3 regions of the Bacillus luti genome follow, and region 2 is predicted to be linked to each of the others. Evidence: riboswitches for the same ligand, from Rfam matches in the RefSeq annotation. Region 2 holds a riboswitch; each other region holds the start of a gene.
What was found. Region 2 has a riboswitch for S-adenosylmethionine ahead of EUC40_RS24855 (ABC transporter permease). Riboswitches for the same ligand answer to the same signal wherever they lie in the genome.
Positions count from the first base shown of each region.

Region 1: another riboswitch for S-adenosylmethionine. It lies ahead of EUC40_RS11090 (M20 family metallopeptidase); the one in region 2 lies ahead of EUC40_RS24855 (ABC transporter permease).
Region 3: another riboswitch for S-adenosylmethionine. It lies ahead of EUC40_RS22500 (MetQ/NlpA family ABC transporter substrate-binding protein); the one in region 2 lies ahead of EUC40_RS24855 (ABC transporter permease).

Region 1 is NZ_CP040336.1:2,155,589-2,166,685, reverse strand. It holds gene EUC40_RS11095 (Lrp/AsnC family transcriptional regulator) at 1-322, shown strand, start outside; gene EUC40_RS11090 (M20 family metallopeptidase) at 482-1,687, opposite strand; SAM riboswitch class I at 1,776-1,877, opposite strand; gene EUC40_RS11085 (AAA domain-containing protein) at 1,953-4,262, opposite strand; gene EUC40_RS11080 (VOC family protein) at 4,374-4,766, shown strand; gene EUC40_RS11075 (DUF1904 family protein) at 4,918-5,250, opposite strand; gene EUC40_RS11070 (PRK06770 family protein) at 5,600-6,082, shown strand; gene EUC40_RS11065 (monooxygenase) at 6,531-6,782, opposite strand; partial or broken gene EUC40_RS11060 (RNA-guided endonuclease TnpB family protein) at 7,112-7,366, opposite strand; gene EUC40_RS11055 (anthrone oxygenase family protein) at 7,870-8,361, opposite strand; gene EUC40_RS11050 (DoxX family protein) at 8,445-8,795, opposite strand; gene EUC40_RS11045 (MarR family winged helix-turn-helix transcriptional regulator) at 9,108-9,527, opposite strand; gene cypD (bifunctional P-450/NADPH--P450 reductase) at 9,808-11,097, opposite strand, start outside.
Region 2 is NZ_CP040336.1:4,930,627-4,941,723, reverse strand. It holds gene EUC40_RS24880 (MFS transporter) at 1-228, shown strand, start outside; gene EUC40_RS24875 (DUF3981 domain-containing protein) at 307-2,028, shown strand; gene EUC40_RS24870 (multidrug effflux MFS transporter) at 2,158-3,408, shown strand; gene EUC40_RS24865 (hypothetical protein) at 3,669-4,172, shown strand; gene EUC40_RS24860 (DUF3951 domain-containing protein) at 4,189-4,404, opposite strand; SAM riboswitch class I at 4,578-4,683, shown strand; gene EUC40_RS24855 (ABC transporter permease) at 4,820-5,737, shown strand; gene EUC40_RS24850 (ABC transporter permease) at 5,756-6,760, shown strand; gene EUC40_RS24845 (ABC transporter ATP-binding protein) at 6,717-7,727, shown strand; gene EUC40_RS24840 (ABC transporter ATP-binding protein) at 7,724-8,497, shown strand; gene EUC40_RS24835 (peptide ABC transporter substrate-binding protein) at 8,511-10,100, shown strand; gene EUC40_RS24830 (YusW family protein) at 10,130-10,597, opposite strand; gene EUC40_RS24825 (helix-turn-helix transcriptional regulator) at 10,770-11,097, shown strand, end outside.
Region 3 is NZ_CP040336.1:4,423,858-4,434,954, reverse strand. It holds gene EUC40_RS22535 (3D domain-containing protein) at 1-1,028, shown strand, start outside; gene EUC40_RS22530 (helix-turn-helix transcriptional regulator) at 1,141-1,359, shown strand; gene EUC40_RS22525 (DUF2178 domain-containing protein) at 1,352-1,825, shown strand; gene EUC40_RS22520 (class A sortase) at 1,942-2,574, shown strand; gene EUC40_RS22515 (YHYH domain-containing protein) at 2,714-3,835, shown strand; gene EUC40_RS22510 (peptide MFS transporter) at 3,867-5,252, opposite strand; gene brnQ1 (branched-chain amino acid transport system II carrier protein BrnQ1) at 5,505-6,806, shown strand; SAM riboswitch class I at 7,086-7,172, shown strand; gene EUC40_RS22500 (MetQ/NlpA family ABC transporter substrate-binding protein) at 7,231-8,049, shown strand; gene EUC40_RS22495 (acyl-CoA dehydrogenase family protein) at 8,064-9,224, shown strand; gene EUC40_RS22490 (methionine ABC transporter ATP-binding protein) at 9,230-9,991, shown strand; gene EUC40_RS22485 (methionine ABC transporter permease) at 9,981-10,643, shown strand; gene EUC40_RS22480 (DUF2339 domain-containing protein) at 11,087-11,097, shown strand, end outside.

The sequences.
Region 1 (11,097 bases), 2.4 Mb from region 2:
AAAAGAGCGAATTAACAAACTTGAAGATCAAGGAGTTATAGCAGCTTACCGAACAAAATTTGAGCCTTCCAAAATTAATAAAAACATTCAAGCATTCATTATGTTTAAAACGAGCCAATGCTCTGATTTTATCCAATATTGTAATGCCGCTCCCGAAGTAACAGATTTATATCGAATTAGCGGGGAATTTAATTATATGATGAAGGTCATGAGCGAGTCGATGGATTCCCTAGCTGTATTTTTAGACTCTTTAATGCAATTCGGATTATCGTCTCCTTTAATTGTTTTAAAGAGTGAGTTTGAGGAGAAATTGTCGTTCTGATAAAGGGATACGTATTATTCTCGCTAACAGTAAAAGTTTCTCCTTTTTGAGGAAAAGCAGCAAAATCAATAATTAGTAAACAAAAAAGAACATTGATTTTCCAATGTTCTTTTTTACATTTCTGCTTATTAATTAGATTCCCCGTTGAATAAGTTACCCTTACCCCTGATTCCTCTGCGCCTCTCTAAACTCCTCCTTCACCTTCTCTAACAACCCTTCTTCTGTAATTAATCGATAAGCGGTATTCGCTAATGCTTTTGCCGATGTAATTAATGCTTTATCGCCTAGTTCTGAACGTGCTGCTTCTCTAAATTCATTCGTATGCGCAATTAAGTCATCTGGGCCGATTTTAATGTACGGGTGAATGGTCGGTACGACTTGGCTTACGTTTCCTGCGTCTGTTGAACCAATGCCCACTCTTTCTTTACGATTTACGTCTTCACCTTGTAATTCTAATTCTTCTGCTACGACGTCGTTATATGTTTTTGTTACGAGTAGTTCATCGATTTCATTTTGGAATTGATGGATTTTTACTTTTGTACCTGTTGCTAATGCTGCTCCCTCAGCGATATTTCTTACTTTCTCTGTTACTTCTGCACATCTTTTTCGCGTTGCTGCACGAATGAAGAACCTAGCTGCGGCGTAGTCAGGAATAATGTTAGGTGCTTTTCCGCCCTCTGTAATAACACCATGAATTCTTACATCTGACGGAAGTTGTTGGCGAAGTGCGTTAATACTGTTGTACAGCTGGATAACCGCATCTAATGCGTTAATCCCTTCTTCAGGTGAAGCTGCGGCATGAGCTGTTTTTCCGTAAAAATGAAAATCAAGTGGATCGACCGCTAATGATGGACTCGTTGTCGCTGTTTTTCCACTCGGATGAATCATAAGTGCCGCATCAATGTTTTTAAATAAACCTGCTTTTACATAACTTGATTTCGCACTACCATTTGGCCCACCTTCCTCTGCTGGTGTCCCAAACACGACAACTTCTCCGCCGATTTCTTCAAGCGTTTCTGATAATGCGATTGCTGCCGCAACGCTAATTGTCCCAATTAAATTGTGACCACACGCATGACCGAGTCCTGGTAAAGCGTCATACTCAGCTAAAAACGCGATAACTGGCCCTTGTTTTCCTGAACTTTTCCGCGCGATAAATCCTGTTTCATGTCCAGCTATATTGTGCTGCAATTGGAACCCTGCACTCCCTAGCAGTAAACTTAACGTTCTTGATGCATAAAACTCTTGATTACCAATCTCCGGATTCGCATGAATATTATGACTTGTTTCTATGTACTTTTCCTTATTTCTTTCTATACTCTCTTCAATTGTTTTTCTTTGTGACGTTACTCCAGTCGCTCCCATTGTTCTTCCTCCTTTTATTTTCACGTAAAAAAGCCTCTTTCTAAAAGATAGAAAGAGGCTTCTGCATATACAGTCAAAATGAGCTTCTTTCTTATCTTTCAAGTTACCTTGCTGGAATTGGCACAGTATTCATAAAGAATCCGCTGCCGAGGTATCATAGGGCCAGTCCCTCCACCTCTCGTGATAAGAATTTTCATAAAATTATATTAAATTATTTTCATTCTAAGTTCATTCCGATTAAAAGTCAAGGAATTCCTATCCGAATTTACCGAATATCTAAAAATCCTTTTAGTACACCAATTGTTTCTGGTGCTTGCAGTCTTGCACATACGTATGGAAACTCCGTACTACCTTCAAATATCATTTGAGATGTGAGTGGTGCGCCTGCCCAGAAGATTTCATCATCAATTACGATAAACGGGAATGCTTTATTTTGCCTTTGTAACTTTACATTCTTCAACGGAACTGGTCCATCACTATACACTGTTATTTGCGCATTTGTACGCATTAACGCTTGCCATACTCGTTTATCCACTTGTTTTGTACTTGGAAGTGAAATGATAATTTTTCGTTTTGCGGCTAAAATATCTTTTAATACCCCTTTCGGCTCTTCAAGATTCATTTCCATATACCAGCGTAATCGTTTCGAAATTTTTCGCTCCCACAATTGTCTTGATGTCGTGCGATCATACACATCTCCGTGACGTTCTATATGAGCTGTTAATTGTGATAACGCTTGTTTTCTCGATAAGTTTTTACGCATATAATGGCAATCTGATAATTGAATGAACTTTCCTCTCGCTCTCGTTACCGCTACATTGACGAGGCGATGGTTTTTATGGTCAAAGAATAACACGCCAGGTCGTTCTTGCGGATAACTATCCACCGTATCAAAGATCATCATATCTCTTTCAGAACCTTGAAACTTATGAACGGTCGCTGCTAAAACTGGTATGTGTCGATACTTCGTTTTCTGCAACATTTCTCTAATACACGTTGATAAAAAACGAGACTGTGCTCTGTAAGGTGTAACGACACCGATCGATTGAACACCGTCTAACAGTCCGATTAACATCATTTGCATCGCTACTAAACCAGACATAATATTAAAACGAGAACCAGAAGCAGCGTCTTTTAATGAAAATGCTCCCATTAAACTCGTATCAAATAAAACACTCGCCTCATTTGCGAACGGCTGCAATTGCGCAAGTTCTTTACGTTCTGAAACGGACGGATGATCGTATACTCTATTTTTATAAATAAATGAATTCGTAAACTTCGATATATCCGCATGCATACGTCTTTGTTCCTGCAACATAAAAAGGTTCGGATGTGCTTCTGATTTATTAACAGACTCAACAATCCCGGCATGGTAAAACATATCTTCGCCAAGCCATTTGCGAACGAGTTCATGGTTTGCCATCGCAATTGGAGGTAACTGTAAGAAGTCGCCACAAACGACGATACGTTTTCCAAGTGAAGCAGCTAATGCGATTTGCGGAACGAACGCCATACTCACTTCATCTACGACAACTAAATCAAATGTACGTTCATAAATAAGTGAATCAATGGCACATTTCGATAAAGTCGCGCCGATTACTTTCGCATTTTCAATGTATTCTTTTTCTACTTCTTTAATTTTTGCTTTTTGCTTTCGAAGATCACTTTCAATCTCTTGTATACGCTTCTTATCAGCAGATGTCGCTTTATATGATAAAATCTTTTCACGAAGCTCTTGGCGTGTCTCTTCTAAATAGAGTCTCTCCTCACCCCAAGACCCGTTCGTCGTTTCTACTAACTTCGACGCAAGTAACGTTTCATGATTTCGTATATGTTCATGTTGACTATAACCGTAACGAACAATTTCACCAGGCGTCCATTTCTTTTTCTTTTCAATTTGCTTCGTTACTTCGCTCATTAATACATCAACAGCCGCGTTACTATGAGCTAACACAAGTACCGATTTTCCTTTTTGATAATGAGCCGAAATAATACGCGATAAATTGTACGACTTCCCTGTTCCAGGTGGTCCCCATACGTACGTTGTCGGATTGTAAAACGAACGATACGCCAATTCATTTTTCGGATTTTTCATTTTTTCAAGATGCTTCGGACTGCTCGTTCCGTCTACAAGACGTTTTATACGATTACGTTTTAGCTTATCTTGACGCGCTTCTTTTAATCGCTCTTGCAGCTGTTCTAGCAATTGCCACGGTTCACTATATAAAACCGCTTCTCGTATTTCACCTTGTATATAATCATTTAATTTCAGTTCTATTTCTAATCCATGTACAGATAATACTTCCCCTGTCGCTTCCTCACCATCGAACTCAATTCGAATTGGTGAACCTTCAGGTAAGCTTACTTCCGAAATAAGCTGAAATACGTATACTGTATTCTCATAATCTGTATATAAAAAACGACCGTTCATGATAGAAATTTTACTACCGCCAATCGTTTTCCAATGTTTAATTTCATACGCTAATGCATAATGCCACTCTTTCATCGTTTCCGATAATGAAGGAGTTTGAGTAGGTGTATTCATCGTATAATCTCCTTCCTTCTCCCCAAACATACTTTCTCACTATACCATATAACACCCTAAAAATTGTAACAATTATATCTTGCTTATTTTCTTAATTTTCAATATTATTTTATATATAATTTTCAGAAAGAAGGTTCGCACATGCCAGTTAGAAGAATTGAACACGTAGGACTTATGGTCGCAGATTTAGAAACATCTATTTCATTTTATGAAAAAGTAGTTGGCTTACAGCTTATTAAACGTATGGGACATCCAGATCCAAACTTAAAACTCGCTTTTTTAGGTGTGGAAGAATCAAAAGAAACGATACTCGAATTAATTGAAGGCTACAACTCTACCCTTCCAGCAGAAGGAAAAGTGCATCACATTTGCTTTAAAGTAGATTCGTTAGAAGATGAAATTGAAAGACTACAGAAACACGGCGTAACCTTTTTACTAGGAGAAGAAATCGAAACATTACCAGATGGAACACGTTACATATTCTTCGCTGGTCCTGATGGAGAGTGGATTGAGTTTTTTGAGACGGAGAGATAAAGTAAGACTTTATTTTACGGGATAGAAGTATTACTTCTAATTATTATCATTACTTTGGATTTAGCAGTCATATTTCATTATAGAAATAAAAAGAAATAGGATATTCTCTCCTATTTCTTTTCTTAATGTTATAAAAATCTTTCAAATAGCTCTAACTTGCACAATGCTTCCCGTTAATATAATACGCTGATTCTGTGAAAACCGTAAATACAACCTCTACTTCTGGAAGTCCAAAATCCATTACATATGTAGTAATGGCCTTGGCAAATCGATCACGAATTTCCTGTCCACGCTCAAACCATTTCACTTCAATAAGAGGAAACGCTTCTATTTCTTCTCCATTGAATACAAACGTAGAACTTGGTAGTTCCAAGGTAAAATTATCCGTACCACACTCACAGATATCTGCGAGCTCTTCTACTAATGGCTTGCTTATGCTTTTTAATTGTTCAGTAGTAATTCCACGAAACACAACATGCGGCATGTTAATCCCTCCGTTAGATAGCTTTATATTTGCTCACATCATAACACAATTTATTTTGCTGCACTAACCTCTATTGGTACATTTCAATGACATTATTAAGAATGATCATATGTTATTGAAGCTTTTCATTAAGAATATAATCAGGAGTTAGTAATAAAGCAAAATCCTCTACACTATGGTTGAACTCCAAATCAAGATATTCGTAAAATTTTATCGACGATTTTTAATTACCCTCAGAACATAAAGCATAACTGATTACTGATAATGACGCTTTATGTAGATTAAACAGATGGATAGAGATATACAGCTCTTCTTTTATGGTACACTTCAATAAAAGGGGGTATGAGGTTTGAAAAAGTGGATTAAAATCACATCAAGTTTAGTTATTGCTATAGCAGTTGGTATTTTTACTGGTTACAAAGTCGGTACATATGCAGGTTCAGACGTTAAGGAAAAGCAGACTGATAGAATTAAAGGTGAAGAGGTAATACTTGACCTCAATTCTGATCGTCATATAATCAATGCAATGCACAAAATGACTCATCAAAAAGTATTATCTCACGAAAAGCAAGGATTTATTAAAATGACTCCCGAAAACATCGAAACAGTACGTCGAGTAATTGATGAAAGTAATAGTGGAACCTTACAACATAAAGAACAGTACCTCAAGATTTTGGTTCGTTGGTATGAAGGCGATTTCTCTCAATCCGTTGAGGAGCATAATTTATTATGGGAATGGGACAATAACAGCACTGGTCAAGCATACGAATTAGCGACACCTGAACAAGAAGAAGCCTACATTCTAGAACAAGGGAAGTCTGAGAAACAATAACAAAAACAGGCCTGTTATCAGGTCTTTTCTTGCATTTTTTTTCGTTATATTCCTTTAAAAATAACTTTAATCATACCATCTTCGTTATTCCTAGTTACTAAACAATAGTTATGTTCATAATTTTGTAACATGTATAGACGGGTATATATGTTATAATTACTTTAGCAAATTAAAATAAATTTGCATTTCCTGTGCCCCTTACCTCCCAGTAAGGGGCGTACCCTTTTACAAATCATTATTTCAATACAATTTTCAAAGTACTTTTACATCAATTTCACAAATTGAAGAACTCTCATATGTTACATCCTTTTTTCAAGGAACTATATGCTGATACACGAATCCCTATCTATATAGGGATTTTTTGCGCGAGCCCCCCACCATCAATTTAAGAATTAAAAAAAGAAGGGGATTATCCCCCTCCTTTTTAAGCTTGCTCCGAATATCGGAATTATTTAATATAACCACGATTCAGTTCCGTTAACTTTTCATTGATGTTAAAAATTCTTACTCTAATATCTTTAACACCAGCTGCTTCAAGTCTGTTCTTGTGCATTTCAGCGTATTTTTCAGCATCTTGTTTTTCTTCAAATACATAAATGCCTCCAGCTTCTTTTGTTTCTTCATTCTCAGTCCATATTTTCCAGTGGAATCCTTCTTCTTCGTTAATACTGTTTGCTAAATCCCAAAATGCTTTTTCCATTTTTTCACCAAAAGGATCTTCAAACGGAAAATCAACTTGTAGTCAACTACCCCCACTGAGATACAAAGTTTCAGTGGGGGCTTGAGTTTGAATGCTAGGTCTTTTCGTCTATCACTAGACTGTTTGACGCTCTAGCATTCATGCCACCTTATGGTAACACCCCAAGTATGTTTTTGGTTGGTACTGGCAACGAACGATTGTTTTCCCACTTGCACCACCCTTTCGAAAAAGAACAATTCTTCCTTATGGAAGAAGCCACCACTCAGATGAACCCGGCGTGTGCTACAAGCCCCGACAAGTCGAGTACACATGGATGGTTGACGCACCCACTAAGCTATGCGCGAAGCAACAGCCTTACGTTTTTGCACTTCTAATAGAATCGGCGTTTTTACCTTGAGATTGTCATCTAATTCTACAACTTTTGATTTTTCCAATGTATTCAGCGTACCATTAATATCCGCGTGGATACATGTTCCTGCTTTACTTTGATACAGACCACGCGTGATTCGTTTGCCACTAAAGCGATAATGAGTTCTATCATCCTTAGACCAAACTGGAACCGGATCTTTATCAAGAAAACTAGCTGTTAATTACTTTTGACAAATCAATATTTAGAACGAAACAAAATGTGAACATGGTCTTCATCGTAATTCTTTTTGGTCCAAGCAGCCAAATGATTATGATTATCATTATCTAATTTCGTTGTCCTACGATATATTCCCTCCTTATCTAGGGCAGATTATATCGTAAGACAAAAGAAACAAAATTGTTTCTTCTACCCGCTGACAGTAATTCATCTCCACCTGAATTGTTGGGCTTCACCCGTAACACAAATCAGATGGAGTCTGCTTGCCGAAAAGGATAAAAAGAGATTTATTTAGACTTGAGATTCTTGCCTATATATTGAACAGTTTTTCTCCACATGAAAGTAAGCAGTTTTTTCATGAGTACCATGATAATACATTGTAAGCTTTTAAATCAATCCGGTTTTCATCTGATAAAATCAGAAACGATAAGTTATTTTCCAATGACAGATTCCTTAAGAATTGTCCGGTTAACTATTATTTATCTAAATATATTTATATTTCTAATTAATAAGTAACGCTACTAGTAGTGCCGACACACTCAAGATGCACGTTAAGGTACGCGTATGATTCAGCAACGTCCAACGGGTTTCAAATCCGACTCTGAGTGCATCCCATCCAGAATCCCTTACAGGTAGTTCAGCTGAGATAATCGCTCTATTCATCGGAAGATTTCCTGTGAAAGTGATCAGTAGAGTGGCAATATAACTAATCAGTGCGATTAATCCTAAAATAACTTTATCAAATTGCTGTAGATAAACAGCTAATACAACAAAACCGATCTGCGCTATAAGAGCTCCATTTGAAATAAAGAGAAAAATCGGATTAGCCACTGATGAGGTAAAGTGTCTAACCGAAAGAACGAAGGTACGATCATCCGAATTACGCAGTCCAGGCATGACAGAATTAGAGTATGCAAAAACGGTTCCAGCAACAATACTTGTTGTCAATATAGCAAGAAACGCTAAGATTTTGAAAAATAATAACTCATTCATACGTTTTCACACCCCTTATCTATAATATAATTACAAAACGATATCAACTTGAACGCATGAAGTTTAACAGTTTTCAGTTATGTTTAAAAAATATGATACAAACTTATCCCTAAACTAAGGACAAACAAAACAAGCGCAGGTATCGCTTTCTTAAAAGGATCTCTCGCTAATACAATAAGAGTTAATGCAGCTGCAAGCATCGTACCACCTAACAACAATCCTGCTAATAAAGCTACTGTTGGAATCCAAATTCCTATCAACATTCCAATCGCTCCTACAATCTCAAAAGCTCCGGTTAAGAAATTAAAAAACGAGGGTAAACCAAATCGCTTGAACTCATCTGCCATTTTCCCAGATATAATTTTCGTACCTGTCATTAAAAAGAAAACAAACAATACTACTTTTACAATATTGATGAAAACTAAAATAGTAATCACACCTTTCTTATTATTTGATAAAAACTCAGTATTGTTCAGGTAGTAATCACTACCCGAACCCTATTCCCTGAGATTGACCATAGGGAAGTCGCTTCAATTTTAAAGAGATAAAAAATTACATGCTATAGCATATACAATACAAAAATTTGACTGATACTAGGTAAAAAAGTGATCCTGAATCAAATATCATACAAAATAAAGCTATCTCCATCATTCCTCAAAACAAACAAATCACATGCTATAGCATGTATAATACATAAAACAAAGTTTGTTCCTTATGAATAGCGTAGCATCAATAAGGAACAAATGTTAATAGCGTGTATCATACAATTTGTTTAATAACGATTGTAATACTTTAATTTCTTCCTCGCTCAAATTACTCGTAACGAAATGGTGAGCGTCTTTCACTACAGGCAAGATTGTTTTCTTTAACTCGTCACCTTTTTCAGTTAAAAAAAGGTTATGTGAACGCCTATCTTGGTCATTCAAAGCCTTCTTTACAATTCCTTTTCTCTCCATTGACTGTATCATTCTTACGACAGTAGTTTGATCTTTATCAATGGCTTCTGCTAACTCTTTTTGAGTAGTAGCCCTTTGGCTACAAAGAACACTAATAATTCCCCACTGCTCTGGCGTAACTCCGAAAGGCTTTAATTTCTTAGTAAAATAATTAGTCATTTTCACATCAGTACGATGAACAAGATAGCCTATTAAATCATGTAAATTCATGTATCACCTCTATAAATTAAGACATAAAAGGATATAGCATACCAGTCAATTATTCACAGTGAATTTATTTGTTTCATTAATTATATGCTATGACATATATATTAAATTAGGTCATTTTAATTGTCAAATGAATTACCTATTTCTCTACAGTAACAGTCCAGCTTATTTAAAAATAAGAAAATCCCGTATTCAATAAAAATACGGGATTTTTATAAATGAGTTATTCACTTATTCGAAAGAAGTTCATTCGTTACATATTACTTATCTAATTAAGAAACATTCATATACCAGCCCAAACATCTTTTCCATATCGTCCTTCATCTTGCACGCGTTCCAACCAATTCCTTGCTTCTTGTTCACTGACTTTATGAATTTCTTGATATGCTTGACAAAGGGTGTCTTCTACGTCAGGAGCCATTTTACTTCCATCACCACATATATAAAGATGAGCCCCATTATCTAATAACGAAATTAAATTGATTCTATCCTGTTTTATTAAATGCTGTACATATGTTTTAGGATGTCCTTCTAGGCGAGAAAAAGCTGTGTGTAAAGAGATTAATCCATCTCTTTCATCATTTTCTAGTTCTGTACGATAGAGATAATCCTTTTCAGGATGACGACAACCGAAATATAGATGTGCTTGTCCTAAGTTCATACCTTTTTGCTTTTGAACACGTCGTGCTTGTAAGAATCCACGGAATGGTGCAATTCCAGTACCTGGCCCAACCATAATAATTGGTGTTTCTGGATCTTTAGGTAATTCAAAGTTTGATTGTGGCGTTCGAATGAAACAGATAATCTCATCTTTATTATGACGCTGAGCTAAGTAATTAGAAGCGACTCCTTCATATGTCCCTTCCCCACTCCATGCAGGCGCATTAACAACACCGACCGTAATGCTCAGACGATCCTGTGCAACGAGTGGAGAGCTTGAAATAGAATAGTAACGCGGTTTGAGCGCAGGAAGAAGTTCTAAAAAGCGTTCAAATCGGATTTCACAAGCCTCATACTTTTCAAGAAGGTCCAACATTGAAATCCGTTTCTTTAATATCTGGTCATGATAAACTCCGTCTTCCAATAATGATTCCAATTCCTTTTTATGAGGAGGGCATGCTGTGAATGTCACCATTTCTCGTATTTGTGCTCGAGTGGCTGCTTCTTGAACTTCAACACTGTAACTAAGAAGGTCATATAAACTAACAGGACTGTCTAAAGGTATGTGATTGACACTTCGTCCACTTGCACTCAGTATGACTTGATCCTTCCCGTTTAATCCAAAGCGGTTTAAAATTCGGTTAACATTTTTCTCACTATTAATTGGCAGCACCCCAAGGTGGTCACCTTCTTGATACGTAGCGCCTTCTGGCAAGGATATCTCAATATGTCGAGTGCTTCTTTCACTGCTAGATGATTGAAGTTCATGATTTTCTAGTATAGATGCATAAACTGCTTCATATGTTCGCGCAAGAGGAGATCCTCCAAGACGACTAACAAATTGTAAACTTAATGTACTGCGTTCTTTCTCAATGTTTTTGTTAAGTTCCAATCCAAAAGCCTTCATCGCATC
Region 2 (11,097 bases):
GGTGCTGTGCAGCGTAATACAGAAAAAACGTCACTAGCACGAAAGGTTGCACAGGAAAAGGCTGGTTATGAGATTGGAAAATACCATGTGTGGACATCGATTGGTGGGGCATTAGCGATTATTGCAACGGGATATTTAGTAGATTTCTTTACGATTGGTACGATTTTTTACATTGCATCTATCTTATATGTAGTGAGTGGCGTTGTATTAAGTAGTAAAAAAATATAATCATTCCCATTTTTACCTGATTAACCTTTATTTGTTATACTGAAAGGGAAAATAAAAGAAAAGGGGACATTGCCTTTGATGAAATTTTTAGTTTTAGCTATTCTCACTTTGTTTTTGATTCCATGGACACGAAGCGGTAGTAATAAACTTCGAGCGGTGGATAAGAAAGGGGATGAGAAGGTTGTAAAGGGTAAGAAATCATCCATTTTAGTTATCCCTATTTTATTTTGGATAGGTATAGCAATCTATGAATATCTTTGGTTAATTGATGATCGAGTAGATTCGATTCTTACTCATTATTCTGTTGCAGTAGCAATTTTAATTGGGCTTGTTTTATTTTCACAAGATAAGATAGGGAAATTAGAAGGCACGTTAAAAGGACTTCTAATGTTTATTTTACTAGCAAGTTACGGCTATTTTGGTTATTTGCATGATATAGTAATCACGCAAACGAAATATGATTCGGTTGTTAAGATAGAGAAAGAGATTTCGGAGCCATTTACTGAAAATGATCAGCCGTTTACAGTACCGCCAAAGACAGCGGAGAATAAGATGAAAAAAGTATTTGGGGATATTCCGAAAGTAGCTTATTTTGAGCTAGGAGAATTAACGCCACAAATGGTAAATGGTGAGGCTTTATATGTAGCGCCGATTGAAGTTTCAGGATTTTTTAAAGCGCGTAAAGCTGAAACAATCCCAGGGTACGTAACGATGTCAGGTACGAATCCTGATGCTGAAGCGAAACTGCACCTTGGTTATAAAATGAAATATGTGCCAAGCATGTTCTTCGGTAATAATTTAGAGCGTGTTGTAAGGCAAGCGGAACCGAATTTAATCTTTAAAGGGAAACCTAAATTTGAAGTTGATGATAAAGGGAAACCGTATTATACAATGACGTATGGTGAATTTATTTCAGGAAGATCTGGATTTGAAGTAGAGGGCGTTGTAGTAGTAGACGCACAGACAGGCGAAGTAAAAAGATACGACAAAGGAAAGGCGCCTAAATTTGTTGATGGCGTATTAAATCACGAGACCGCATCTACATTAAATACGTATTTCGGTAAATATATTCACGGATTTTGGAACACGAAATTCTCGCAAACTGATATGAAGATCCCGACTGAGTGGGGAACGAAAGAAGGAGTTACACCAATCTTCGGTAAGGATGGAACATTATATTACTTTACTGATTTCACCTCTCCGAAAGAAGGGGTAGATTCTGCATTAGGTTACTCGCTTATTGATGCGCGTACAGGTAAGTTGTATTACTATAACGGAAAAGAAGTAAAGGGAATTATGGATGGTTCAGCTGCTTCGGAAGTAGTGGATAATTCCTTTAAGAGAGAGAAATGGCATGGAACGATGCCGGTTATTTATAACGTTTACGGTAAACCTTCTTGGATTGTACCTGTTATTGATGACGGCGGATTAGTACGTGCTCATACAGTTATCTATGCTTCTAATGCAAAAATATTTGCAACTGGTTCGACGCAAAAAGAGGCGCTGGAGAATTATAAAAATGCGCTGAGCGGAAGTGGAGATTCATTTAGACCGACTTCAAATGGAAAAGAAGCGCAAAAAGAAGGTATTGTACAACGAGTATATAAAGAAAAATCAGGTGAAAATACGATCGTATACGTACTGTTAGAAAATGAACAAAAAGTATTTATGATACCTGCGAAAAAATTCCCGTATGCTATGTTTACAGAAGTGGGAGATCCAATTCAAATCACATATTTAGATACAGGAGAGGCGATGTCTTCCGTATCTAAATTTACAAATAGTAATTTGAACAAGTAAAGCGATAGAGATTCTATCGCTTTTTTTTTTACAGAATTAAACAGGAAAATGCGCTATACTTGACGTATGTTTATGTTGTAACTATAATTGTTACGATTCAGTATGTATAGGAAAGGGTGAACGGAAAAAGTGAATGGAGTTAATCAGGAAATATATAAGCCTGTAAAGACAAACAGGTTATGGATGATTCTTGTACTAGGGACACTTACGGCGATTGGGCCATTATCTATTGATATGTATTTGCCTTCGTTACCGAAATTAACGGATGACTTGCAAACAGGTGCATCCCTAGCGCAGCTTACATTGACGGCTTGTTTGCTTGGGCTTTCAGTAGGACAATTATTCATCGGTTCAATTAGTGATATTTACGGAAGGCGCAAACCTCTTATTATTGCTCTTATTATTTATGTAGCTTCTTCTTTACTTTGTGCTGTAGCGCCATCTATTTGGAGTTTAGTGCTTTTACGTTTCTTACAAGGTGCTTCAGGGTCTGCCGGTATCGTTATATCACGTGCAATGGTACGTGATATGTACTCAGGTTCTGAAATGACGAAGTTCTTCTCGCTGCTCATGTTAGTAAATGGAGCAGCACCTATTTTGGCGCCGATTATTGGAGGACAATTGTTACAGTTCACAACATGGCGCGGTGTCTTTATCGTTCTTGGAGCAATTAGTGTATTCATGTTAATATCAGCGACGTTCGTATTGCGTGAAACGTTACCTCCTGAAGAAAGAGAGACAGGTGGTTTGTCAGGGACATTGGCAACATACGGAAAGCTTCTGAAAGATCGCTTGTTTATGGGATATGCATTGTCACAGGGATTAGTAACGGCGGCAATGTTTGCGTACATTTCGGGCTCACCATTTGTGTTACAGAACATATACGGAGCATCACCACAGCAATTTAGTTTATTCTTTGCAATCAACGGCATCGGTATTATTATTGCTAGTCAGGTAACGGGTCGTTTAGCGGGGAAAGTGAATGAGAAGACATTATTTGTTGCCGGTATTATTATTGCAGCTGTTGGTGGTTTATCTTTACTACTGACAATCTTATTAGGAATAGGATTAATTGGTGTGTTATGCTCGTTATTCCTCGTTGTATCAAGTGTTGGGGTTGTATCAACAACTGGTTTCTCTTTAGCGATGAGAAATCAAAAACAAGCAGCAGGAACAGCATCGGCTTTATTAGGTTTATTACAGTTCATTTCAGGAGCACTTGTAGCGCCGCTAGTAGGTATTGGTGGAAGTGATACAGCATTGCCGATGGGAGTTGTGATAGCTCTTTGTGAAATTGGTGCTGTGCTATGTTATTTATTTATGGCAAGAAGAAGTGAAAAGCAGTTTGAACTGCAACAAAAACAAAATGTAGAAGCTTAATAAAAAGAGCTGATTCAAAGGGAATATTTGAATCAGCTCTTTTTTAATTTTTTTGAAATAACTCTTATCTATGTGTAAGTTGATAGAGTAAAGTGATGCAAAAGTTATTTGCATAAAGTGACGATACTGTGACAAAAATGTTGGTATATATATTACGATATCGTCTTAAGTGTAAAAAGTAGGATGTTCTCGGTATAATAACAAGTGGAGATAAAAGAAACTATAATGAGTAATAGCTGTAGATAAAAGGAGAATTAGAGATGAAGAAGGTTTTGGGTATTGCTGTAATGGGAAGTATGATCCTTCTAGCAGGATGTAATGGAAATAAAGATACGAAAGAACCAAAAGAAAAGGTGGAGCAGTCTACTGAACAAACCGAAGAGATGAAAGAATACCGTGCAGTACATGAAAAATACGATTTGAAAATGAATAAAGAAATTAATAAAGCACTGCAGTTATTTGAAGTGGCAAAAGAAAAGGGCGGTAAGGAAATAACGAATGCTACATATAAAGAAGACGTGCAAAAGGTAACAACGAGCATGTTAGAAGATATTGAGAATATACGTAAAGAAATTCATGTTCCAAAATCGAAAGAGGAAGAACATGAGTTATATGTTGGCTTCTTAAAGGAATCGGAACAAGCGATGAAAAAATTACAAAAGTTAGCTAAAGAAGAAGATTCATCATTGATTCGTGATATAGAAATTAACTTTGCAACAGCATCGACATACTATAAACGTTTTCAAACAGAAGCGAAAAAATAACCTTGCGTGTGCAAGGTTATTTTTTCTTCTTGCCATCTCCGTCTTCATCCTCAGATACTAATACTTTCTGTTCTTCATGAAATTCTGAAATAGTTTGTCCAGTAATGTTATCGAAGGGTGTGTAAAAAGAGGTGATACTTTTCTTCTTAATGAAAAGTTTATAAAATCCAATGATAACAAGGATGACGATTGTTAACGGTAATCCTATAGTTGCCAGAAGTATCGGATCCATCGTATAACTCCTTTAATATAATTTCTTTTTATTATAAGTGAAAAACTGCGATTTAGATAAAGGGCTCTATCAAAAACTGATTTTTCTAAATATATCCAATTTGATTGACTTTTCATTTTTTCAGAATTATAATTCGAAATATACAATTTGAACCAAATAATAATATAGCAATTTACTTATCCAGAGAGGTAGAGGGACTGGCCCTATGACACCTCAGCAGCGGGTTCTGTAACAGGAACACCGTGCTAATTCCAGCAAGCAAGTCTTGAAAGATAAGTGATGGGCCTTTGTTTATTAAGCCTTGATCTTATTTTTTAAGATCAAGGCTTTTTGTATTCTAAAAAGAGAAAAGGGAGTAATGGAAAAAGTACATGAATAAAACAAAGTAAATTTATGAGTTTAGGGGGTTATTGGAGTGTATGTTGTTAAAAAACTATCAGTTATGGTATTTACACTATGGATTATTACAACAGTAACATTTTTGATTATGCACATTATTCCGGGGGATCCATTTTCATCAGATGCAAAGATCTTTCCAGCAGAAGTTGTGCAAAATATGAGAGCGAAGTATCACCTGGATGAACCGTTATGGAATCAATATGTTGCGTATTTAGACGGCGTAGTTCATTTTGATTTTGGTGAATCTGTTCAATCAACCGGGCAAGGTGTATCAGAAATTATAACAACTGGCTTTGGTCCATCAGCAATTATTGGTCTACAAGCACTTGTTATTTCGTTGCTAGTCGGAATTGCTGCAGGTACATTTGCTGCTCTCTATCATGGGAGGGTAATTGATTATGGTGTGAGTTTACTTGCCATCCTTGGTATTTCTATTCCGAGTTTTATTTTAGCACCACTATTTATACAAATATTCGCTATTCAATTCGAGCTCTTACCAGTAGCGTCTTGGGGCACATTCGAACATACGGTGTTGCCATCCTTTGCATTAGCGTTAGGGCCAATCGCGGTTATTACAAGGTTTGTTCGTTCTAATATGATCGAAGTACTACAGAGTGATTATATTAAGCTAGCAAGAGCAAAAGGTATACCGATTAAGAAGATTATTATGAGGCATGCCCTTCGAAATGCAATTGTTCCAGTACTTACATTTGTTGGACCGTTAATGGCTGGACTTTTAACAGGGACTTTCATTATTGAAAAGATCTTTGCAATTCCTGGTCTCGGAAAATATTTTGTAGACAGTATTTTTAACAGGGATTATCCGGTGATTATGGGAACGACAATTTTCTATAGTGCATTATTAATTTCTTGTATTTTCATTACAGATATTATTCATCGTATTGTTGATCCGCGTATTCGTTCTATTACGTAAGGAGGGGGGCATATCTAAATGGGAGCTTATGAAATCAATAAACAGTTATTAACGAATGAAGAGAAAAAAGAACTAACGATACATAAAGAGCAGCAAAAGATTAGCCAGAAAAAAGAAGTGTTTCGTAAATTTGTATCAAATCCAATCGCGGTTCTAGGGACGGTAACATTATTGCTCATTATTATTTTCTCTCTTATTGGTGAAAGTTTAACTCCTTTCACTGCAAGTGAACAAATAAAAGAGGCGACAAACTTACCACCTAGTAGTGAGCATTGGTTTGGAACAGATGATTTAGGTAGAGATATTTGGGCGCGTACTTGGGCTGGTGGGAAAATTTCACTAGTAGTTGGATTAGTAGCAGCTGTTCTTGATATAGGACTTGGTGTACTGATCGGAGGATTTAGTGGATATGTGAGAGGGCGTAATCGCCTTGGCACGTTAATTGATGAGTGGATTGTAAGAGGGATTGAAGTATTATACGGTATCCCATATTTATTAATTGTTATTTTACTATTAATCATTATGAAACCAGGACTTTTTACAATCATTATTGCTCTTGCATTAACAGGATGGATTGGTATGGCACGTCTTGTTAGGGCGCAAGTCTTATCTTTAAAGCAAAGAGAATTTGTTATTGCAGCGGAGCGATTAGGCACATCACATATGAAAATTATATACGGACATATCATTCCGAACCTAACTGGCATTATTATCGTGAATTTATCATTCACAATCCCAGCAGCAATTTTCTCGGAATCATTTTTAAGTTTTATCGGACTTGGGGTGCAATCACCGGCAGCGAGCTGGGGGACGATGACAAATGATGCGCTTGGGACATTATTGAGCGGGGAGTGGTGGCAACTATTTTTCCCATCGCTAATGATTGCTCTCATCATGTTCGCATTTAATGCAATTGGTGATGGTTTACAAGATGCAATTGATCCAAAAATCGTAAAACGGAATCGAAAGGAGAAAAAACATGGGACAGCTCTTATCTTTAGAAAACGTAACGTTAGCCGTTGAAAAAGAGAATAGTAAGCAAGCAATTGTTAAGCATGTTTCCTTTTCTATTAGCGAAGGTGAAATAGTTGCACTTGTAGGAGAAAGTGGTTCAGGGAAAAGTGTTACAGCACAATCCATTATCGGATTAAATCAAGAATCTATTCACATTGATGATGGAAATATATCTTTTGAATCAGAGGAATTAACTAATCTACAAGAGTCAGAATGGAATCAAATTCGTGGGAAAGATATTTCTTTTATCTTTCAAGACCCACTTTCATCTTTAAATCCGACGATGAAGGTGGGACGGCAAATTACAGAAGTAATTTTGCAACATGAGAAAAAATCGAAAAGAGAAGCAAAGAAAATAGCGATTAACTTGTTAACAGATTTAGGGATACATGAACCGGAGAAACGCTTTGAACAGTACCCACATCAATTAAGCGGAGGTATGAGGCAACGTATTTGTTTAGCAATTGCATTTGCTTGCCACCCAAAGCTCGTTATTGCGGATGAACCTACGACAGCATTAGATGTAACGATTCAAAAACAAATTATGGAGTTATTAAAGGAAAGAAAGGAAAAGCAAAATACGAGTATTTTATTAATTACTCACGATTTGGCGCTTGTACGTGAAGTAGCGGATCGAGTAGTTGTGATGTACGGGGGACGTGTTGTTGAAAAAGGAACGATACAGGAAGTGATAGGTTCCCCTAAACATCCATACACGAAAAGCTTATTACAAGCAATTCCGAATATGGACGATTCCGAAAAAGTATTACGTGCAATCGAAGGAACGACACCTTCCATTGAAACATTAAATAGCTTTGGTTGTCCTTTTGTAAATCGTTGCCCGGTAGCAATAAAAGAATGTATGCATCGTTTCCCGGAGAGAACAACATATTCTGGGGAGCATAGCTCACATTGCTGGCAGCATATTCTGGAGCATGATAAAGCGAAATCAAAAGAGAAGGTGAATGCCTCATGACGACAGACTTAATTACTGTAGAGCAAGTAAGGAAAACGTATGGAAGTAAAAATAAAGAAATTACAGCGTTAAAAGATATATCACTTTCTATTCCTAAAGGAACAACACTTGGCATTATTGGTGAAAGTGGTTCAGGAAAAACAACACTTGGAAAGCTCATAGCTGGGATCGAGAGTCCAACGTCTGGTGAAATTGATTATAACGGTCAAGTTGTTCACAAGCTGAAGGCAGCTCATAAGCGTGATTTCTTGCAGAAAGTACAGTTTATTTTTCAAGATTCGACAGCTGCATTAAATCCACGCTGGAAAGTACGCGATAGCGTAACAGAAGGCTATATTTCATTTGGACTCGGTGATAAAGGATTGAAGGATAAAGTAGCAGGTGATGCGCTAGAGCGTGTTGGATTAGATAGACGATATATTGATCGCTATCCACATGAATTTAGTGGAGGACAACGCCAACGTATTGCTATTGCAAGAGCGTTATTATGTGAGCCGGAAGTATTGATCCTTGATGAACCAATTTCAGCATTAGATGTTTCACTGCAAATTCAAATTGTGCATTTGCTGCAAAAAATTCAAAAGGAGCAAGGCTATACATATTTATTTATCGCACATGATTTACCGATGGTTCACTATTTATGTGAAAAAGTGGCTGTCCTATATAAAGGAGAACTTGTTGAATTTGGAAATACGGACGAAGTATTCCGTAATCCACAACATTCTTATACAAAAACATTATTAGCATCAACACCAAAAATTTCAGGGTAAAGGGGAATGTAGGATGAAGAAGTTTTTATTATTTGTCATTATGACCGTATTAGCAATTACTTCTGTCGCTTGCGGTAAGAAAGACACTTCAAAAGCAAGTGCTAGTAAAGGAGAGCGTTTCGTAACGAATCTTGGTAGTGATCCTTATACGCTAGATTCAGCAATTTCAACAGATAATAACTCTAATTATGTAATTGAGCACTTATTTGCAACTTTGTATAGACAGACAAGTGATGGGAAATTTGAAAAGGATTTAGTAGAGAAAGAGGAAGCTGGGGCAGATGGAAAAGAGTATACGTTCTATTTGAAAAAAGGATTAAAATGGTCTGATGGTTCCCCATTAACAGCAAAAGATTTTGAATTTGCTTGGAAGAGAATATTAAACCCTAAAACAGGCTCTATGAATGCAACAGAACTATATTTCATTAAAGGTGGAGAAGCATTTAATACAGGGAAAGGTGAAGAAGATGCAGTAGGAATTCAAGCAGTAGATGATGTAACTCTAAAGTTACAATTTGAACACCCAGTGACATCTATTAAAAGAACATTATCCCAGTCGTTATATATTCCGCTGAATAAAAAATCTATTGATGAAAAAGGTAAATTAAAAGTAGATCCAAAAGAATTAATTACAAATGGTCCTTTCACATTGAAAGAATGGAAGCATAATCAAGCGATTATTCTAGAAAAAAACAAAGAGTTCCATGATAAAAAAGTAGCATCAAAAGAAATTGAATTCCGTATTATTCCAGAAGGTAAAACAGCGTATCAATTATACAAATCTGGAGAACTAGATTTATTATCTCACATACCAACTGATTTAGTTGAGAAGGAACAAAACAATAAAGAGTTTAAAAAAATGCAAGACTACTCAACTCATATTTACTCATTTAATTCAGAGAAACCACCATTTACAAATGCTAAAATTCGTAAAGCTTTTGCATTAGCTGTAGATCGTAAATTTATCGTAGAGAAAATATTAAAGAATAATGCAAAAGAAGCATATGGCTTTGTTCCAGAAGGAGCAAAAACAGAAGGTGGCCGCGACTTCCGTAAAGAGAAAGGTGATTATTTTAAATATGATCCTGCAGTAGCTAAGAATCTATTAGAAGAAGGTATGAAGGAAGAAGGATGGGCTACTCTTCCAGAAGTAACAGTAAAATATTCAGATAAGAAGAAAATAGCTGAAACACTTCAAGAAATGTTCAAGAAAAATCTTGGTGTAGATGTGAAAATAGAAGGTAAAGAGTGGAAAAGTTATATTGATATGTACAAACAAAGTGACTTCCAAATTGCATACATGGGATGGGGAGGATCTACATTAGATCCAGCTGCTCAATTAGAAATTTATGCAGGTGATGGACCAAATAACTATGCGAAATGGTTTAACAAAGACTTCGATAATTTAATTAATCAAGCAAAATTAGAACAAGATGAAAATAAACGCTTTGATTTATTACATCAAGCAGAAGATATTATGTTTACAGAATATCCTTTAATCCCACTTGTATTCCCAACAGACTCTTATTTACAAAAGTCATCTGTATCTGGATTAGAATACTACGTAGGATCTCAACCAAGCTTACGATATGCTAAGAAATAAAATAAAGAAGTAGGCAATCGCCTACTTCTTTATTTTATTTCTCGTTTATATTCTTTTTTCGTTCCATCAGAGAAAACAACTTCTAAATCGAATTTTTGATAGTCCTTATCAAGTTTAAACACGTTTACTACTTGATCGATTACTTCTTGGTCAGGAGTATCTTTATCAAATTTTAATTCTTGTAGAAGTGGGCTTAATTTTGTAATAGCCTCGTCACCTGTGAACTTTGCATTTGTTTTATGGTCTTCAAGCTTTGCTTCCATTTTCTTATCAGCTGCTATATTTTTATAATCAGCTTCATAGTCTTTCTTCGTATCTTGATAGTCTGCATCTAAACTAAATTCATTAAAATTAAGTTTTAAATCTGCAGGAGCCTCATTTTTTGCTTCTTCTGTCGTTTTCTTATTAGAAGTTGTATCTTCTTTTGCAGGAGCTTTACATCCTGTTAATGCAGGTACTAGCATAAGAGCTAATAAAATTGATAGTAGAGTTCTCATTATAAATTCCTCCTTATGTAAATTTGTTCTATACAAGTTTTTCCAAAAAACGAGTAATTATGTATGTGTTGAAAATAAATTATTATTCTGTAGTCACAAGGGCTAATCCGCAATTTAAATCAAAAACAATTTGTATGTATATGGTAAATTGAAGTCGTGAGGAGGGACTAAAATGCATGAAGAATATAAAGAGATAATAAAAAAATCAATTGATTATATAGAGAATCACTTACATGAAGAGCTTACAACAGAAAGAGTGGCATCTCACAGTGCGGTGTCGATGTACCATTTTCATCGTATTTTTCAAAGTTATATTGGGATGAGTGTAACGGATTACATTCGAAAGAGAAGATTAACTCATGCTGCACAGGCTTTAGTATCGACTGAAAGAGCTGTTATTGATATTGCAATGCAATATGGTTTTTCCTCACAAGAGGCATTTACGAGAGCTTTTAAAAGAATGTTTCAATTGCCACCAAAGAAATATCGAAAGTACTTCC
Region 3 (11,097 bases), 510 kb from region 2:
CTGCTATTCAACGTAAAATCGATGAAACACATAAGCAGATTGAACAAAAAAAGGAAGAAATTGTCGTTTTAGAAGATAAAGTCCTTGCTCGTAAGGATATTATGAGAAAACGTATGATTTCTGTTCAAAACAGTTCAAATACAAGTTTAGTAGTAGAAGTTGTAGTAGAGTCAAAAAACTTTGCAGATTTCATACAACGTATGAATGCAGTTACTACTATTCTAGAAGCAGATAAAGAAATTTTACGTCTACAAGAACAAGATCTTCGTCAAATTGAAGAGGATAAGAAAACAATTGATGAAAAAGAAGCATCATTAGTAGTAGACAAGCAAAGATTAGCAAAAGCACAAGCTGAACTGCAAGATAACTTGAAAAAGCGTCAAGATAACTTACAAACGGTTCAAGCTAAATATAATCAGATTGCAAGCCAACTTAATTTAGCAGCAGAAGAAAAAGCTAAAATTGAGTCAAATATGAAGGCAGTGCAAGAAACAATTGCTCGTGAGCAAGAAGCAGCGAGAATTGCAGCAGAAGAGCGTGCAAAAGCAGAAGCAGCTGCAAAGGCTGAGCAAGAGGCCTTAGCGAAAGCGCAAGCAGAAATTGCAGAAAAGCAAAAGCAAGAAAAAGCTAATAAGCCAGCTGAACCTGTTGCTAATAATAATTCGAAGGTAGAACCTGCACAACCTTCTAAACCAACTGCTGGTGGAAAAGAACTTTATGTACATGCAACAGCTTATACAGCAGACCCAGCTGAAAATGGTTATGGACCAGGTCAACAAGTATATTCTGCATGGGGCCCAGGTGGTAAAGGTTATAATCTAACTGCAAACCCAGGAATGAAATTAATTGCGGTGGATCCATCTGTTATTCCATTAGGTTCTCGTGTATATGTTGAAGGATATGGAGAAGCAATTGCAGCAGATACTGGTGGCGCGATTAAAGGTCACAAAATCGATGTTTTAATGCCTGATAAAGCTTCATCTAGTAATTGGGGCAGAAAAAATGTTAAATTAACTATTTTAAATTAACACGTAATCCAACTTTACAATTTGTAAAGTTGGATTTTTTTGTGAGAATAATGTTAAGTTGAGTTTACATTTTGTTAAGGATAGCATACAATGGTGGTGAGAGGTGGTAAAATTGACCATTTTTAACAGAGTGAAAGAATTAAGAGCTCGTTTTAATTTTTCGCAAAGTGTATTAGCAGAAAAGGTTGGAGTAACGAGACAAACAATTGCTGCAATTGAAAAAGGAGATTACGTTCCTTCTTTGTTATTAGCACTTACGATTTGTGATGTGTTCGAGCTAAAGATGGAAGATGTATTTGTTTTAAATAAGGAGGGGGAAGAGGATGAATAGAATTGGTTTTTCTTATATTATAAATGTACTCTATACTGCGTTAGCATGCTGGACATTTATTGAATTTTATAGTGTGATTACAGAATTAGCAGATATAATTAAAAACGAGAAATTTCCATTTGAAGTATGGTTTAATGGAGTGCCATTTATTTTATTATTTATTGGAGCTAGTATAGTTACAATTTTTTATAGAATTCAAAAGAAAAAATACAAGAATTTATCTTTTTGGATGTATCCATTATTATTTCCACTAGAAGATGAGCGTGAAAAAGCGATTACCGATAAAGCCTGTCGAACAACATTTGTATCATTATGGTTTGTATTACCTTGTGCAGTTGGATTTTTAACCTTTTCACCTATTATTAATGAATACCTTCCTGGATACCCGTTATATATTCTATTTTCTATTTTCTTTATTCAAATGACAGTTTTCCATATATCCCTATACAGAAATAAATTAGCTTAAAAAAAGCCTTCTTGCATTAGCAAGAAGGTTTCTTTTTAAGCTTACACTTGTACATACAGCAATATTATCTTATCATTTTATATAGAGTAAGATTTTGTAACGGAAAGGAATTGTATATGAATAAGCAAAGAATTTATAGTATAGTAGCGATCCTTCTATTTGTTGTAGGTGGTGTTTTAATCGGAAAGCCATTTTATGATGGATATCAGGCTGAAAAGAAACAGACTGAAAATGGACAGACTGTTCAACAGATGGATTATGAAAAGCATGAGACGGAATTTGTAGATGCTTCAAAAATTAATCAACCAGACTTGGCGGAAGTAGCGAATGCATCATTAGATAAGAAACAAGTGATTGGCCGTATTTCGATTCCAAGTGTTTCAGTAGAGCTTCCTGTTTTAAAATCTTCTACTGAGAAAAACCTATTATCAGGTGCAGCGACAGTAAAAGAAAATCAAGTAATGGGAAAAGGGAATTACGCACTAGCAGGACATAACATGTCTAAAAAAGGTGTTTTGTTTAGTGATATAGCCTCTTTGAAAAAGGGCGATAAAATTTATTTGTATGATAATGAAAATGAATATGAGTATGCAGTTACGGGTGTATCTGAAGTAACTCCTGATAAGTGGGAAGTTGTAGAGGATCATGGGAAAGATGAGATAACGCTTATTACATGTGTATCTGTGAAGGATAATTCTAAGCGTTATGTTGTTGCTGGTGATTTAGTAGGAACGAAGGCGAAGAAATAAAAAATAAGGTCAACTCTTTAAAGAGTTGACCTTATTTTTTACTAATCTTGAGAAATAATAGAATATTTTAGTTGGTATTTAAGTATTTTTCTATTTATGTATAATAAAGTTAGAATTCTAGATTTTGGGAGGAACAAGAGTGAAACAACAGGTGAAGAAACTTCTTTTAACAACAAGTATAGCGTTATTGATAGCTCCAATTTCAGCTTATGCGCATCCAGGGCGTACAGATGCTAATGGTGGACATACGTGTCGTACAAATTGTGAGAAATGGGGATTACAGTACGGGGAATATCATTATCATAATAAACCAGCTTCTGGTAGTGGTGCAACGAGCCCAGCACCTAGTCAAAATAATAACGGCGCTGTAGAAGCTGAAAGACAAGCAGAAGCACAGCGCAATGCTGAGGTTGAAAAGCAACGTGCTGCAGAAGCACAGCGTAAAGCAGAGGAAGAGAGGCAGCGTACTGCAGAAGCACAGCGTAAAGCTGAAGAAGAGAGACAACGTGTAGCTGAGGAACAAAGAAAAGCAGAAGAGGCGCGTAAGCAAGAAGAAGCTAAGCGCCAAGCTGATATGGAAAAAGGTCAACTTGAAGGCCAAAAAAATGGAGAAACTGATTTTAAAGCTGGTAAAAATGCTGCAGAAGCACATGTAGCTGGAAAATCGGATACATATAAACAAGCATTTACAACTGCTTATGCTGCGGCATGGTCGTTAGAAGAACAGAAAAAAACGCATTTTGAAAAAGGGAAAGAGCAGGGGTTAGCACAAGAGGTAATGGACGATAGTCAAGTTGCCCCAGAGTTTAAACCAAACTTTGAAGAGGGATTCAAAGTAGGAAATAAAGAAAGAACGGAAAAAATTGAAAAAGAGCAAGCGGAACTAGGGGAAAAGGCTGGTAAAGAGTTAGCAGAAAAGAATCCTGGGAATAGTGATAAAGATGCATACGTGAAAGCATATGAAACCGCGTATGAAAAAGGCTATAAGTCTACAAAAAAGGCAGTAGAAAAAGCTGGCTATAAGTATGCATTTGAAAACTATGATTTGAAAGTTCCTGCTAAGTATGAAAAGAATGAATCATTAAAGAAATGGTTTGTTGAAGGATTTAAATCAAATAAAAAGGCAACGGAAATTCGAGAAGAAGGATATAAAAAGGGAGATAGCTGGCTTTCATTCTTCTATAAAAATTTCGTGCCAAGTGAATATAAAGAACATAAAGAGCTGTATGAGCAAGCTATAGAAAAGGGTAAGAAAGAATAAAAAAAGATGAGGAGAAATTCCTCATCTTTTTTTATTCCATCCATTTCACTAATTTCTTAGAAATTAATAATAAAACACAACCTAAGACAATCGCGGCAGCTCCAATTACTATAAATACTTCAGAATATCCAAGTGAAGTTGTAAAGCTCGCAAGTTGTCCGCCTAAAATGTTGGCGATTCCTGAGCTTGCTAGCCATACACCCATTAATAAAGAAGCAAGTTTTACTGGAGCGAGTGCACTAACCATTGATAGCCCAACAGGTGATAAGAATAGCTCACCTAACGTATGGAAAAGATACGTAAAGACGATAAATAGTAGGTTTGCTTTTTCTGTAATGTTATGTTCATCACTACCTGTTTTTAATGTAGCCATAACGAGAATGATATAGCCGATACCGAGTAGGATCATACCAAGTCCCATTTTTGTTGGGATTTTTAAGTCCCCTTTTTTTCTAGTTGCAAGTTTTGCCCATAATGCTGAAATGACTGGAGCAAGTAAAATAATAAATAATGGATTGACCGATTGGAACCAAGATGTTGGAACTTCCCATCCGAACACAGAGCGGTCTACAAATTTGTTTGTATATAATGTTAATGAACTACCGGCTTGTTCAAAGCCAGCCCAGAAGAAGACAACAAAGCATGTTAAAATGACGATAACTGCGGTACGTTGTTTTTCTTTTTTTGTTAACGGTGTATCTCCTACTGATGGTTGTCCAGCAGCTGTTTGCAAATCGCGAGTTGGTTTTTTACCAATATCACCAAGGAAGCGATTTGATAGTGTTGTAAATAAAATTTGTCCAATGATCATTCCGATTGAAGCGGCTAAGAAACCGTAACGGAATCCGTAATGTACCACTCCATCAACTGTTGTTTTGAATAAATTTTCTGATAAAAATCCGCAAACGAGTGGAGCTAAAAATGACCCGACGTTAATACCCATATAGAAAATGGTAAACGCACTATCACGTTTTGAATCGTTCTCTTCATATAATTCCCCAACCAGTGTAGAGATGTTCGGTTTGAAGAATCCATTACCAATAATAATAAGCGCTAATCCGAGGTATAAGCCTAATTGGTTTTGCAAGGCAAATAGTGTAAGGTTACCGATTGCCATTGTTATACCACCAATTGTGATCGCTTTTCGTTTACCTAGAAAACGGTCTGTTAAGTATCCACCAATCATTGGTGTGAAATAGCAGGCTCCAGTATAAAATCCGTAAATAGAGAGTGCCCATGCGGGACTAAACCCAAGACCACCGCTTACTAAAGCTGTCGTTAAATATAATGTTAATAATCCTCGTAATCCATAGTAACTAAATCTTTCCCACATTTCTGTAAAGAAGAGTAAGTATAAACCTGGAGGATGTTTCTTTTTTCTTTGTTGTTCTCTTTCTAGTTGTATCGCTGATTCCATGTTATTTTCCTCCTGACACAAACAAAAACAAAGTTAATAATTTTGTACATTTAATATTTTACCTTATTAACTATTATAAGTCAATAAAGGTTGATTTTTCAGAAGAAATTGGAAAAGAGGGATAGCTATAGAAGGAGCGTTTCTTTTGTGATAGACTATGGACTATGTTTTCTTTGTAAGGAAGCGGATTATTGCACTTTTTTATATGTGAAATTGATTTCATGGAAGATGAAATTAAAGAAGGGGAAAGAAATGAAATTGTTACAGAAAAAAGAAATTTTACTTATTAGTCTTATGTTATTCTCAATGTTCTTTGGAGCAGGGAATCTTATATTCCCGCCTTTTCTTGGTTATGAAGCAGGAGAACATGTGTGGATTTCATTAGTAGGGTTTATTATATCAGCAACAGGTCTTCCTATATTGGGAGTTATTGCTATTGCGAAAGCGGGAAGTTTTCAAACGTTAGCGGGTAGGGTTCATTCTTCATTTGCCATTATTTTTCCGTGTATCGTGTATGTATTTATTGGACCAGGTCTTGGTATCCCACGTGCAGGAAGTTTAGCTTTTGAAATGGGGCCAGGTCAGTTCTTCCCAGAAGCGGGAAGCGTAGTTTTATTATGCTACACGGTTATTTTCTTTAGTATTGTGTACTGGTTAAGTTTATCACCGTCTAAATTAATGGGGTTGTTCGGAAAGGTTTTAACACCGTTATTATTAGGTATGATTGCTCTTATCTTTATAAAAAGCATGTTTACATCAGTAGGTAGTGTGAAAGAACCTGCTGGAAACTATGGACAAGCTCCTATGTTCCAAGGGTTTTTAGACGGATATTTAACGATGGATGCGCTAGCGGCTTTAATCTTTGGTATTGTGATTGCCAATGCGCTGCGTGCAAAAGGTATTGAAGATGATAAAGGTTTAGCGAAATATATGAGTATTGCTGGTATTGGAGCAGGTCTTTTATTATCTATTATTTATGTCATCCTTGGGTATGTTGGTTCAATTAGTGGTTCATTAGGTACGTTTGATAATGGCGCGAAAGTGTTATCACAAGTTATGACGGTATTATTTGGACAAGGCGGAGTCGTTTTATTAGGTCTTATTTTTACTATCGCATGTTTATGTGTTTCAATCGGACTCGTTACATCTTGTAGTCAATTTTTCGCAAGTGCATTCCCGAAAGTATCTTATAAAATTTGGGCGTTTATACTAAGTTTTGTTAGTATGCTCTTAGCGAATTTAGGATTAACGCAAATTTTAAAAGTATCAGTACCGATCCTTGGATTTATTTATCCAGTTGCATTAACGCTTATTATTTTAGGGTTATTCCATCAGTATATTGGAAAGTATGTATACGTATATACAGTAACCGTTGGGGCTGTAGCGGTATTTAGTGCAATTGATATTTTTAATAAAAATGTAATGATGAATGAGTGGACGTCAGTATTGAAATACATTCCTTTTTATACAGAAGGTGTTGGGTGGATTGTTCCAGCTATTATAGGTGCTTGTATTGGTGTTATCGTGAGTAGTGTTTTAAATAAGAAGAAATAAGTAAAAGGTGTTTTCCTATTTCGGAAAACACCTTTCTTTTTTTGGGAAAAATAGTATTGAAAATGAATAGACTAATGTTACTGCTATTAAAGTAAAACAATTGGTAAAAGTGTATGTGCGTGTAATAACTTACTAGGTTGGAATGATACAGAAGTCTTTTTCCTGTAGGATTAATATATTTTATTGGGATGCGTTGCTCTACATCATGTGGAAAAAAACGTAAAAAAACATTGTATTTTTATCGGAATAGTGACACAATAGAAAGAACAATTCAATATAATCTTATCGAGAGAAGTGGAGGGAACGGCCCAATGAAACTTCAGCAACCTGAAAAATGACAAGGTGCTAATTCCGAGTAGATAAGAGGGGAAAACGACAACCTTCTTATATGTAAGGTTGTTTTTTTATTAGGAGGGGAAAAGAGATGAAGCGTTTATTTTTAGCACTTGTAAGTATTGTATGTAGTTTGTTTATTATTACTGGTTGCACACAAACATCAACGGGGAATCAAAAAGAAATTAGTTTAGGATTTACACCTGGTCCGTATAGTGATCAAGTGAAAAAAGCAGTACAGCCGTACTTAGAGAAAAAGGGGTATAAAGTTAAAATTGTTGAGTTTAATTCACCAAACGAAACAAATCCAGCGTTAACAAATAAAGATATTGATGCAAACATATTTCAAAGTACTGCCTTTATGGAATCATACGCAAAAGAAAATAATGCGAAAATTAAAGGGGTAATACAAGTCCCATCAGCACCTCAAGGTGTATATTCTGAAAAACATAAATCACTAGATGATTTGGAAGATGGTATGAAAATAGGAGTACCAAATGATCCTGTTAACTTAGAGCGTGCATTACGAATTTTAGAAGGAATTGGTTGGGTGAAGTTAAAGGACAATGTAAATATTTTAACGATTTCTGAAAAAGACGTGACGTATAAAAAGAAAAATTTCAAACTGGTTCCACTTGAATCGCCGCAAATTCCACGAGCTATGAAGGATTTAGATTACGGTATTATTAACGGAAATCTTGTTATTTCATCAGGACATAAATTAAAAGAGGCACTTGAATTAGAAAAAACACCATCACAACACCGAATCATCGTTACCGTTCGTGATGAGGACAAAGAGAAAGCATTTGTTAAAGATTTAATTGAGGCATATCATTCACCAGAATTTAAAAAAATGATTGAATCTGAAGAACAGTTTAACGGTTTTATTTTACCTGATTATTTAAAGTAAAAGGAGGCTTCAATATGGCAATCTCGTATGTAGAAACAGAAAAACAACTGCTTGTGTTAGAGAAGTTAAAGGAGTTAATTCCACAGTTTGCAGGAAGAGAGCATCAGCTAAGTGAGCTTGGTTCTTTTCCTTTTGAAAATATGAAAGATTTACAGGATATTGGCTATACAAAACTAACGCTCCCAAAAGATGTTGGAGGAGAGTCTATTTCTTTATATGATTTTGTTTTATTTCAAGAAAAGATTGCCGAAGGAGATGGTGCGACAGCTTTATCAATTGGGTGGCATCTTGGAATTATTAAGGAACTTGCTGAAAATCGGTCGTGGAAACCTGACATGTTTTCCTGGCTTTGTGAAGAAGTAAAAAAGGGTGCTCTTTTTAACCGAGCTGCAACAGAGCGAAATACAGGGAGTCCTACGCGTGGTGGAAAACCAGAAACGTTAGCTGTTCAAAAAGGTGATAAGTGGATAATAAACGGGAGAAAAACTTTTACAACGATGGCTCCTGTACTTGATTATTTCATCATATCAGCCAGCATAGAAGGGCGCGAAGAAATTGGAGAATTTGTAATCCCAAGACATGAAAAAGGCGTTTTTATTGAAGAAACATGGGATAGCGTTGCGATGCGTGGAACCGCTAGTCATGATCTTGTATTAAAAAATGTAGAGATTGCTGATAAGTGTTTAACTGATATAAAGGATTCAAAGACGAAACCAAAAGGAATTGGATGGTTACTTCATATACCAGCATGCTATTTAGGAATTGCACAGGCCGCAAGAAATTATGCAATTGATTTTGCAAAATCATATCAACCGAATAGTTTAACTCATCCGATTAGTTTGCTTCCTAATGTTAGAAGGTTAGTAGGAGAGTTAGAGCTAGAACTCTTGCAAGCTCGTACGTTTGTATATCAAATCGCAAAAAAATATGATGATGTAGAAGATAAACAATCATTACAAGCGGAACTGGCAGCAGCAAAATATATTGCGACAAATACAGCGATATCAGTTGTTGATAAATCAATGCGAATTGTAGGGGCTAAAAGCTTATCTGAAACAAATCCATTACACCGCTATTATTTGAATGTTCGAGCTGGTTTGCACAATCCTCCTATGGATGATGTTACGCTTTCGTTACTGGCGGAAGATGCTTTTAAATCGAGTGAAAAGGAGTGAGTGAAATGATAACGTTACGTGATGTAAATAAGACCTTTCAAACGAAAGAAGGTTTATTTCACGGGGTGAAATCAGTCTCTTTGCAAATTGAAGAATATGATATATACGGGATTGCCGGATTAAGTGGTGCCGGAAAGTCTACATTGTTACGTACAATGAATTTATTAGAAAAGCCAGATTCAGGTGCAATCATTGTGAACGGAAATGATTTAACAAATTTATCTAAGAAAGATTTGCGAACGGCAAGACAATCGATTGGTATGATATTTCAGCATTTTCATCTTCTTCATAATAAAAATGTATTAGATAATGTCGCTTTACCATTAGAGCTAAAATCAGTTTCGAAAGAAGAAAGAGAAAATCGTGTAAGGGAATGTTTAGAGATTGTTGGTTTAAGTGATAAAGCACATCATTTCCCTTCACAACTAAGTGGCGGACAAAAACAAAGGGTAGCAATTGCTCGAGCATTAGCAAATAATCCTAAAGTACTACTTTGTGACGAACCGACATCGGCGCTTGATCCGAAAACAACACTTTCTATTTTGCAATTTTTACAAAAAATCAATAGAGAATTAGGCGTTACAATCGTAATCGTAACACATGAAATGAATGTCATTAAACAAATTTGTAATAAAGTCGCAATTATGGAAGAGGGAGAAGTTGTTGAATCATTTGATTTGTATGATCAACAATTAAAACCAACATCAGAAATTGCAAAACTCTTATTAGGTGTAGAGCAAGAAGGGAGTATTGCACATGTTCAATAACATTATCCCATTGCTTCCGGAGATTGGGACATCACTTTTGCAAACATTGTTAATGGTTGGACTTTCTGTTGGAGCCGCAATTATTTTAGGCGTTCCTTTAGGTGTTATTTTATATTTTACAAGTAAAGGACAAATTCTGGAACAGAACATTGTTCATCGTATTTTAAACGGGATTGTAAATATTATCCGCTCATTCCCATTTATTATATTATTAGTGGCTCTTGTGCCTCTTACACGAGCGATATTAGGAACAACAATTGGTCCAATTGCTGCAACGATTCCTTTATCAGTAGCGGCAATTCCGTATTTTGCAAGACTTGTAGAACAGGCATTACGTGAAGTTCCAAAAGGAGTAATTGAAGCCGCGGAAGCAATGGGAGCAACGCCGCTTCAAATTGTACGGAAAGTATTACTCGTTGAAGCACGTTCGGGTCTTGTATTAAGCTTAACGGTTTTAACAGTAAGTTTTATTTCTTATTCTGCGATGGCAGGTGTTGTCGGAGGAGGCGGTATTGGTGATTTAGCAATTCGGTTTGGATATTATCGTTTTCAAACCGACGTTATGGTAGTTACAGTACTTATGCTTGTTATTCTTGTCCAGTCTGTCCAATTCATTGGAAATCGAATTGCTGCAAAAATTGATAAAAGATAAGCAGGTAAAAAGGCTTTTGTATACATGAAAAGCAATAATTTATCCCGCTTTAATGGGCAGTAAGACCCCCACCTCAAAATTCAGCGAAAGCAAAGAAGTTAGGTGGGGGATCAACTGCCCATAAAAGTCCGATTGGTGAAGGCTAATAATCAGTGGGGGATGAAGAAAACCCCCACTGATTAAAGTTTCACTTTATTTTAGCAAATCATTGCTATATCCAAAAGTAGATGGCCAAGTGTCATTGCTTCAGCACTTGTAGGTTTCTGCCCTAGTGTAATTGTTAGTATTGCTATAAATAAGAAGAAATAAAAGAAAGGTGTTTTCCAATTTCGGAAAACACCTTTCTTTTTTTGGAAAAATAGTATTGAAAATGAATAGACTAAGAGTATGATAAAGGTAATTGGTAATATATAGGTTTCGAAAGGATGATGAGGAGGGAGCGTATGAAGGAAGA